DNA from 4 places in the Micromonospora sp. NPDC005163 genome. Region 4 is predicted to be linked to each of the others. Evidence: riboswitches for the same ligand, from Rfam matches in the RefSeq annotation. Region 4 holds a riboswitch; each other region holds the start of a gene.
The links. Region 4 has a riboswitch for cyclic di-AMP ahead of ACWD6N_RS31490 (coiled-coil domain-containing protein). Riboswitches for the same ligand answer to the same signal wherever they lie in the genome.
Positions count from the first base shown of each region.

Region 1: another riboswitch for cyclic di-AMP. It lies ahead of ACWD6N_RS09385 (C39 family peptidase); the one in region 4 lies ahead of ACWD6N_RS31490 (coiled-coil domain-containing protein).
Region 2: another riboswitch for cyclic di-AMP. It lies ahead of ACWD6N_RS04255 (coiled-coil domain-containing protein); the one in region 4 lies ahead of ACWD6N_RS31490 (coiled-coil domain-containing protein).
Region 3: another riboswitch for cyclic di-AMP. It lies ahead of ACWD6N_RS13250 (C40 family peptidase); the one in region 4 lies ahead of ACWD6N_RS31490 (coiled-coil domain-containing protein).

Region 1 covers NZ_JBSFYP010000009.1:52,823-55,012, reverse strand. The annotation lists gene ACWD6N_RS09390 (hypothetical protein) at 1-484, shown strand, start outside; cyclic di-AMP (ydaO/yuaA leader) riboswitch at 778-919, shown strand; gene ACWD6N_RS09385 (C39 family peptidase) at 1,146-1,991, shown strand; gene ACWD6N_RS09380 (alpha/beta fold hydrolase) at 2,157-2,190, shown strand, end outside.
Region 2 covers NZ_JBSFYP010000003.1:179,291-181,480, forward strand. The annotation lists gene ACWD6N_RS04250 (carbonic anhydrase) at 1-220, shown strand, start outside; gene ACWD6N_RS04255 (coiled-coil domain-containing protein) at 276-1,295, opposite strand; cyclic di-AMP (ydaO/yuaA leader) riboswitch at 1,300-1,430, opposite strand; gene ACWD6N_RS04260 (YibE/F family protein) at 1,597-2,190, opposite strand, start outside.
Region 3 covers NZ_JBSFYP010000015.1:73,920-76,109, reverse strand. The annotation lists gene ACWD6N_RS13250 (C40 family peptidase) at 1-932, opposite strand, end outside; cyclic di-AMP (ydaO/yuaA leader) riboswitch at 945-1,080, opposite strand; gene ACWD6N_RS13245 (lysozyme family protein) at 1,311-1,790, shown strand; gene ACWD6N_RS13240 (N-acetylmuramoyl-L-alanine amidase) at 1,839-2,190, shown strand, end outside.
Region 4 covers NZ_JBSFYP010000071.1:10-2,199, forward strand. The annotation lists gene ACWD6N_RS31490 (coiled-coil domain-containing protein) at 92-1,156, opposite strand; cyclic di-AMP (ydaO/yuaA leader) riboswitch at 1,162-1,294, opposite strand; gene ACWD6N_RS31495 (cation diffusion facilitator family transporter) at 1,436-2,190, opposite strand, start outside.

The DNA.
Region 1 (2,190 bases), on a different contig from region 4:
GGCCGAGCGGGCCTGGGCCGGGTACGAGGAGGCGGACCGCGCCGCGCGCCGCTTCGCCGGCGCCGGTTCGCTGCCCACCCCCCGCACGCCGCGCTCCCCGACGGAGTACGCCGCCCGGGAGCGCTACCTGCACCGCGCGGCGATGGCGGCGCACTGGCGCGGCGACCTGTCGATGCGTCAGCTCACCGACGTTTTCGCACACCGCAACGGCTGGGATCCCCGGCGACACCCGGTCGAGCAGGAGGTGCTGCTGAGCCGCGCTGTCCGGGACGGCAGGTGGGTCGAGCACCGGGCCGCCGCCGAGCGCGAACGATCCACGTGGCGCGATGCCGAACTGGCCGCCGAGGCGGCCCGCACGCTCGCCGAGGAGGCGTGGGCAGCGGCGGCCCGGTTGCGGCCGGTCCGGATGCCGGTCCGACCGGCGCCGACCGCGGCGGCCCGTGCGGCGACCGCGGCGCGCTGGCGCCCGGCGCGGGTGGGCTGACCGGAAATGTCCCGACCGGAAGCGTGAGCCCGGTCACACCGACGCCGGATCGGGCAGCTGGAACGGTCGGGCGCAATGTTCGCGCAAATGCGGCGGCATTGTCGACGGCCTGTCCGGTTGTCGACCGGAGGCGCCGCCGCAACCGGTTGTCCCATCGAGTCACGTCAGTGGCAATACGCGCAGAAATTGGCGCTCGATTTCAGGTTTACGCAGGTGAACCTGGCTTGGCAGGGCTTGAGCCGGCCAGTAGTGTCGTCCCGTCCGGTGCGGTAACCGATCGCAAGAGGCGACGCCGCGCCGACCCGCTCAATCGTGATCAACGAACCGGGGACCCATCAGTTAGTCCGGGGTGAATCTGCGAGCCACGGCCCGCGGTAGGGCGATCTTCCCGCCCGAATCCGTCAGCTAACCCGGTAGGCGGTGTCGGAAGGAGTTCCATCCTCGTGCAGCACCTCTCCACCCCTCGGTTGTTCCTCCGCCTCCACGGCGCCGCGGTGCCCCCGCTCATCCGTCCGGTGAGCTGACCCTCCGGGTCACCGCCTCTCCCGCCCGGCCACGCCGGGCACAACCCTGAGCGGTTCACCACCCGCGGACCACGGTCCGCGCGCTGGCGCCTGCCCGGATATCGGTCCGGCCCGGTGTGCCGCTCTCCCCCCGATCCGTGGAGGACCCCGTGAAGCACACCCTGAAGCGTCAGCTCCGTCGTCTCGCCACCGAGCGCCCCTACCAGATCGTCGCCGCCTCCGCCGCGGCCCTGGCGCTCGCGACCACCACCGGCGCCCTGATCGCCGGCACCGACGACGCCCCGGCCAGCCAGCACACCGCGACCACGGTCGCCGAGATGCGCAGCGACACCGTCGCCTCCCGCGGCGAGGCTCGCGTAGCGGCCCCCTCGGCCAGCACCTCGCCGAGCACCGCCACCCCGACGGCCAGCGCCGCGTCGCCCGCCGCCAAGGCCACCGGCAACCCGGACCTGACCCGTAAGCCGGCGCCGAAGCCGCCCGCGACCAAGGTGCTCGACTACGACTACCAGGCGCAGAACACGTACTACAACTGTGGCCCGGCGGCCACCCGCAACGCGCTCAGCGCCACCGGGATCGACCGCACCCAGGACAAGCTCGGCGTCGAGCTGGGCACCACCGAGATGGGCACCAACTCGGCCCTGGACACCACCCGGGTGCTCAACGCCGAGGTGAAGGGCTCCCCGTACCGGACCCGGATGTTCGCCGGCGCGCCCAGCCCGGCCCAGATGGACCGACTCCAGGCCGACGTGGTCGCGGCGATCACCGCCGGCCGGGGCGTGGTGGCCAACATCGCCGGCGACGCCACCGACACCGATGGTGGCTGGCACTCCTACGGCGGCGGGCACTACATCGCCGTGGTGGGCTACAAGGACAACGGCCGGACCGTGCGGATCGCCGACTCGGCGAACGCCGCCGATCCGTCGTACTGGATCACAACGATCGACCTGGCGAACTGGATCGCCACTCGGGGTTACTCCGCCTGACCCGGGCGCAGCCGCCGCGGGCGCCGTCCCCCACAAGGGGCCGGCGCCCGCGGCGTCTTTTCATGTGGTCGACAGCCGGTGAAGCCGTACCGCGCGAGGTGGTTCGCCGTCGTGCCGCCGACGAGGACTCTCGTACCCGTCGGCGAACCGTGGGAGACTGCGGCCGTGGTGGATGAATCGCGTGGTCACACCAGCCGCG
Region 2 (2,190 bases), on a different contig from region 4:
CCGCATCGTCGACATCCACATCGCACAGACCGTCGAGGCGCTGCTCGGGCAGTCGCCCGTGCTGGCCACCGAGGTGGAGCGGGGGCGGTGCGCGGTGGTAGGGGTGTCGTACCGGCTGGCCGCCGGAGTGGTGCGTCCGGTGGCCGCCGTGCCGGCCACGACGCTCGACGGACCGATCGACGCCAGCACGCCGGTCGGTCCGGCCGCGCCCGCCGCCTGAACGCGTCGAGGGCCGCTCCGCGTCACGCGGAACGGCCCTCGACGGAGAGCGTGGGTCAGAGCAGCGACATGTGTACGTGGTCGGTGTGGTTCGACGGCCCGCTGTACGACTTCCAGCCGGTCGCCGGGAACCAGATCTGCCGGTTCCAGATCACGTAGTAGATGCCGAGCCGGTCGGCGTTGCGGATGAGGAACGCGGCGACGTTGTTGCCGTACGTCCGGGTGTCCTCGTTGTGCCACGGGCTGAAGCCGCTCTTCTGCAGAGACCAGTCGCAGGCGCGGCCCTTCGGGTGCTCCCACGGCCCCCCGGATCGGTAGCAGCCGACGAACCGGTTGAATCCGGCCCGCTTGACCTCCTTGTACGCGTGCAGCGTGCGCGGGGTGACGCAGCCGGACGTGGTCGGGTCGTTCTGGCTGCACGACTCGGACTTCCAGTCGCCGTCGGCGGTCCGGCCCGGGCCGAGCCGGGCGACCGGTGAGGTGGCCGACACCAGCCCGCCGGTGAAGCCCTTCCCACCGACCAGGGCGAGGGCCTTGTCCGCTTCGCGCTTCTCCTTGGCCATCAGGGCGGTCTGCTTCTGCTGCTCGCGGACCTCCGCGTCGAGGGCCAGCTTGGCCTGCTCAGCGCGGGTCTTCACCGCGTTGACCTCGGCGAGCTTCTTCTCGTTGACCATGTTCATCTCATCGAGCGCGGCGGCACGTTGGACGAACGAGTCCGGGGCTTCGCTCTCCAGCAGCATCGCCAGCGGGCCGATCCGGCCGGTGCGGTACGACTGGGCGGCGATCTGCCCGACCTGCGGCGCCAGTGCGTTCAGGTCGGCCTTGGCCCGGTCGACCTCCAGCGCCAGCTGCAGCTGCTTCTTCTTCGACGTGTTCAGTTTGGACTTGGCCGCGGAGAATTTGCGGTTGGTCTGCTCGATCACGTCGTTGAGCAACTGGGGCTCGCCGTCCTCCTCGTGCCCGGACGGTGTGGGGGTCGTCGGGGCGGCCTGCGCCGGGAGGGGCCCGGCGAGCACGGTCAGTGCGGCGATCACGGCCACCACGGGTGTCAACCAGCGGCGTAGGGGTGCCGTCACAATGTTCCCTTCCGTCGACCGCCGACCGGGTTAGCTGACGGGTTCGGGGCGGAAGTGGCCCCTACCGCTGTCGCGGATTCACCCCACGTACCTGGGTTCCCGGCTCGCCGGTTGGCGATTGGGCGGTGGCACCGCAGGCGCCGCTTCGCGCCTTCATCGGTAACCGGCAGTGAGGTTACCCGAGAGCCCACCGGCTGAGCTACGCCCTGATACCGACTAAAAGCGTCATTTCGCCATGGCGCTGAGTGACCAGTGATGCGGTTCTCAGGGCGGACGCCCGACGTGGTCACGTTGAGGAGTGTCACCATGCCGTATCCGTGCTCCTGTTCGGCTCTGGCCACCGGTCGGTGGCGGTGGATGAGGGTGTGGTCCGCGTCGGGTCGGGCGACGTGAGGTCGGGCCGATCCGTGCGCGGGGAGCTCAGCGCCGCCAGTGCCTCGGCGCGGTCGGGCTGGGGTCGCGGGGCGGGCGCTTCGGCGGCGGGCGCGGTGGTCTGCCGGCCGGCTGCGGTCACCATCGCGGCCAGCCCGGTGGTCAGCGGTACGGCGGCGATCAGCCCGAGCGTGGCGACCCCGCTGCGGACGATCTCCTGCGCGAGGAACTCGCTGGTCAGGATCTGCCCGATCGGTCGCGAGTCAGCGGTGAGCAGGAGCAGCAGCGGCAACGAGGCGCCCGCGTACGCCAGCACGATGGTGTTGACGGTGGAGGCGATGTGCGCCCGGCCGACCCGGGTCGCCGCCCGGTAGAGCTGCAACCGGGTCAGCCCGGGGTTGGCGTTGGCCAGCTCGGTCACGGTGGCCGCCTGGGTGACGGTCACGTCGTCGAGCACCCCGAGCGAGCCGATGATGATCCCGGCGAGCAGCAGGCCGTGCAGGTCCACGTCGGCCTGGAACAT
Region 3 (2,190 bases), on a different contig from region 4:
CCGACGTGGTGGATGTCGCTGTAGTAGAAGACCAGATCACCGGCGCGTAGGTTGGCCCGGCTGACGTCCTTGGTCACCCGGCTCTGCTGGGCGGCGTTGTGCGGCAGCGACACACCGGCCTTGGCCCAGGCGGCCAGCATCAACCCGGAGCAGTCGTACGAGTTCGGACCCTCGGCACCCCACACGTAGGGCTTGCCGATCTGGGCGCAGGCGAACTTGACGGCCACACCGGCACCGCCGCCGGGGTAGCTGGCCGGGCAGGGCGCCGGACGCAGCGGACCGCCGCCACCGTTGCCGTAAACCTTCAGGCGCAGCTTCTGCAGGCGGTCGATCTCGTCGTTGATCTGCTTCTTCTTGGCCGCCAGCTGGGCCTCGGTCCGGGTCAGTTGGGCCACCATCTCGTCCAGTGGCGCCTTCTGCGCGGCCAGTTGGTCACGCAGGTCGGCCACCTGCCGCACGTCCTGCTGCTGGTTGTGCGCAAACCGGTCGAGCATCTCGAGCTGCCCGACCACGTCGCTCGGTGACCGGCTGCCCAGCACGGCGTTGACGGTGGAGACGTTCTCGCCCTTGTACGCGCGCACAGCCAGGGAGCTGACCTTGTCCATCGCAGCGTCGACCTGGCGCTCCAGCGGGGCGATCCGGGCGGCCAGCGCGTTGGCCTGCTTGCGCTTCGCGGCCAGGTCGGCCCGGGTGGCGTTGTGCCGTTCGATGATCGGTTCGAGCTTGTTCCAGTCGGCGTCGATCTGGCGCTCGATCTCGGCGACGGAGGGGTCGGCGTGGGCCGCCGTGGCGCTGCCCGTCAGGACGACGGCAACGCCGACCAGGGCGGCGAGGGCGGTGGTGAAGCGGGACCAGCGTGAGCGCGGCACGATCGACGTCGGGCCGGCTGACGCCGACCGCTCGGACGACGGCCGCGGGGCATGGTGAGCCACCGGGTTCCGTACTCCTTCTTCCCGACCGCCTACCGGGTTAGCTGACGGGTTCGGGCGGGAAGGTGGACGCCCTACCGCAGTGGCTGCGGATTCACCCCAGAAACCTGGGTCCCCGGCTCGCTCGGAAGCGACTCGGCGGTGTCGGTCCGTTACCGCCCGGGTGGGCGGAGCTGCTGTCGGCCCGACGAATGACCAGAGTAGAGACGACCGTTACCGATCCGCAACCGGTGGGGCCGTGACACTCCGTACCGATTGCCGGCGACGACGGCCGGGAACGAAGGTTTCCTTCCACGAACCTCGGTAGGTCGAAAGGTATTGACGGGAGCCCCGGGCGGGGCGAAGGTGACCTCACTTCGCCCTTCAGATCTAGGGGGTTCGATGCACGGTCCAACCCTGTCCACCGGCCGGCGCGCGCTGCTCGCCGCCGCCGTGGTCGCCGCCGCGACCGCGGTTCCCCTACCCGCCGGCCCAGCCGTGGCCGCACCCACCGCCGACCGCCAGCAGCAGTACGCCGCCGCGGCGACCGAGTACGGCGTACCGGCCGACGTGCTGCTCGGCGTCTCCTATCTGGAGTCACGTTGGGACAGCAACGCCGGCACGCCGAGTACCAGCGGCGGCTACGGCCCGATGCACCTGACCGACGCCCGGCACGTGGCCGCCCTACCGGGGCGCAGCCACCACGACGCCGGCACCGAGGACCCGCGCGGCGACGACTCCCGCCCCGCACGGGAGATGGCGCCCCGACCCGCCGAGGATCCCGCGCCGCCCGCCGCAGCGTTGCAGACCATGGACGCCGCCGCCGCACTGACCGGCGCCGCCCCCGAGTCGCTGCGCACCGACCCGAGCGTCAACATCTGAGGCGGCGCGGCACTGCTGGCCGCGTACCAGCGGGAACTGGGCGCACCGGTGGGGGCCGGCACCGACCCGGCAGCCTGGTACGGCGCGGTGGCCCGCTACGCCGGCGCGGACAGCGCGGACGCCGCGGCGGCCTTCGCCGACGAGGTGTTCACCACCATCGGCGCCGGCGAGTCCCGGGTGACCGACGACGGCCAGCGGATCACGCTGCCGGCCCGGGCAATCCAACCGCAGCGCTCCTGGCTGGACCGGCTGGGACTGCGCCGGCTCGCCCGCCCCGACGGGCTGGAGTGCCCCCGCACCATCTCCTGCGAGTGGATCCCGGCGCCCTACGAGGCGTTCGGCGCCGGGAACTACGGCAACCACGACCTCTCCGACCGACCCGGCCGGCAGAAGATCGAGT
Region 4 (2,190 bases):
GCGGGGCCCCCCCGCCTGGCAAAAAGGGCGGAACGCGCCCGCCCCCCGGGGGGGGGCCCCCCCCCGGGGGGGGGGCCCCCCGGCCGGCGGGTCAGTACACCGACAGGTGCACGTGGTTGGTGTGGTCGCTGGACGGGTCGCCGCCCGCCCCGCTGTACGACTTCCACCCGCTGCTGGGCAGCCAGATCTGCCTGTACCAGATCACGTACAGCACGGCGAGCCGGTCGGCGTTGCGGATGAAGTACGCGGCCAGGTTGTTGCCGTACGTCTTGTCACCGCCGGTGGCGTCGCCGCCGAAGCCGCCCTTCTGCGCGGCGAAGTCGCACGCCCGGCCCTTCGGGTGCTCGCCGGAGCCGCCGTTGCGGTGGCAGGAGACGTACCGGGTGAAGCCGGCCGCCTTGGCCTGGTTGAGCGCGTGCAGGGTGCGCGGGGTGATGCAGCCGGAGGCCGGGGTGGGGTCGTTGACGCTGCACGACTCCGACGGCCAGGAGCCGTCGGAGTTGCGCGGCGCGGCCGTGGCGTTGGCGGTGGAGGTGCCCCGGTTCGAGCCGCCGTCGGCGGTCGTACGGGCCTTCGTGGTGGCCACGGTCAGCGCCCGTTCGGCCTGCTCCTTGCGCTTGGCCATGACCGTGACCTGCTTGCGCTGCTCACGGATCTCGCCGTCCAGGGCGATGCGGGTGCGATTGACCTCGTCCCTGGTGGCGGTGAGGTCGCGCAGCGCCCGGTCCTCGTTGGCGGCGACCGCGTCCAGCGTGACGGCCCGGTCCATGAAGCCCTCGGGGGTGCTGCTGCTGAGCAGCGCCGACACCGTGCCGAGCCGGCCGGTGCGGTAGGCCAGTCCGGCGATCTCGTCGACCTTGCCGCTGCGCGCCGTGAGTTCGATCTCGGTGGTCTTCAGCTGGGTGGCGAGCTGCTGCTGCCGCCGCACGGAGGTGTCCAGGGCGCGTTTCGCGTCCAGGTATCCCTTGCTGGCCGCCTCCAGTTGGGCCCGCAGCGCCGGGGTGCCGCCCTCTTCGTCTCCGTCGGGTGCCGCGGCGGCCCGCTGGCCGGTCGGGGGAGCGGCCGAGGCGGCGCCGGCCGGGATCGCGACGCTGAGGGCGAACATCGCGACGATCAGGGCCGCCAGTCGGGCGGCGGGTGGTCGTGCTGGTACCACTACGCATGTCCTTCCGTCAGCCGCCGACCGGGTTAGCTGACGGGTTCGGGACGGAAGATCCCTACCGCGGACGCGGATGCACCCCAGGAACATGGTTCCCCGGTTCGCCCCGTTCGGGCGATTAGGCGGCGACCGCCACCGGCGCCGGGAGGGCGCCGCCGGGTGGAGGCCGGGACCGAGCCTACCGGTGCCGATGGGACCAGTGCAGCCGATGTGACGGACGGTGCGTGCGTCGTCACGGAAAATTCCGGCCAAGCCGAGTAAAACTCCTGAAACGCACTACCATTCGACCGAACCGCACGCCCCGGGGGCCGCGCCGGGTTCGATCTGCAACGTCGCGTGCTCGATCCGGAAGTCCTCGTGCAGGGCGGTGCGTGCCGCGGTGAGCACCACTCCGACATCCGCGCCGGGCGCCATGGTCAGGTGCGCGGAGGCCACCTCCATGCCCGAGGTGAGCGTCCAGACGTGCAGGTCGTGCACCTCGACCACGCCGGGCACCGCGGCCAGCCGGTCGTGCACGGCCGTGACCTGGAGGTGCTCCGGGGCGGCCTGCACCAGGATGCGGACCGCGGCCCGTCCCAGCCGCCAGGTGCGCGGCAGGATGAACACGCCGATGGCGACCGCGACCAATGGGTCGGCCCACCACCAGTCGGTGACCTGGATGAGCAGCGCCGCGCCGATCACGCCGAGCGAGCCGAGCAGGTCGCCGAGCACCTCCAGGTAGGCGCCCTGAAGGTTGATGCTCTCCCGGGCGCCCGCGCGGAGCAGGCCGAAGGCGGCCACGTTGGCGAGCAGGCCGAGCACGGCCACCGCGAGCATCGGACCGGCCAGCACCTCGTGCGGGTCGCCGAACCGGCGGATCGCCTCGATCACCACGTAGACCGCGACACCGGAGAGCAGGACCGCGTTGGCCAGCGCGGCGAGCACCTCGAGTCGGTAGAGCCCGAAGGTGCGTTGCGGGTCGCCGGTGGCCCGCCGGGTGGCGGTGATCGCGGCGAGCGCCATCCCGATGCCGAGCACGTCGGTGAACATGT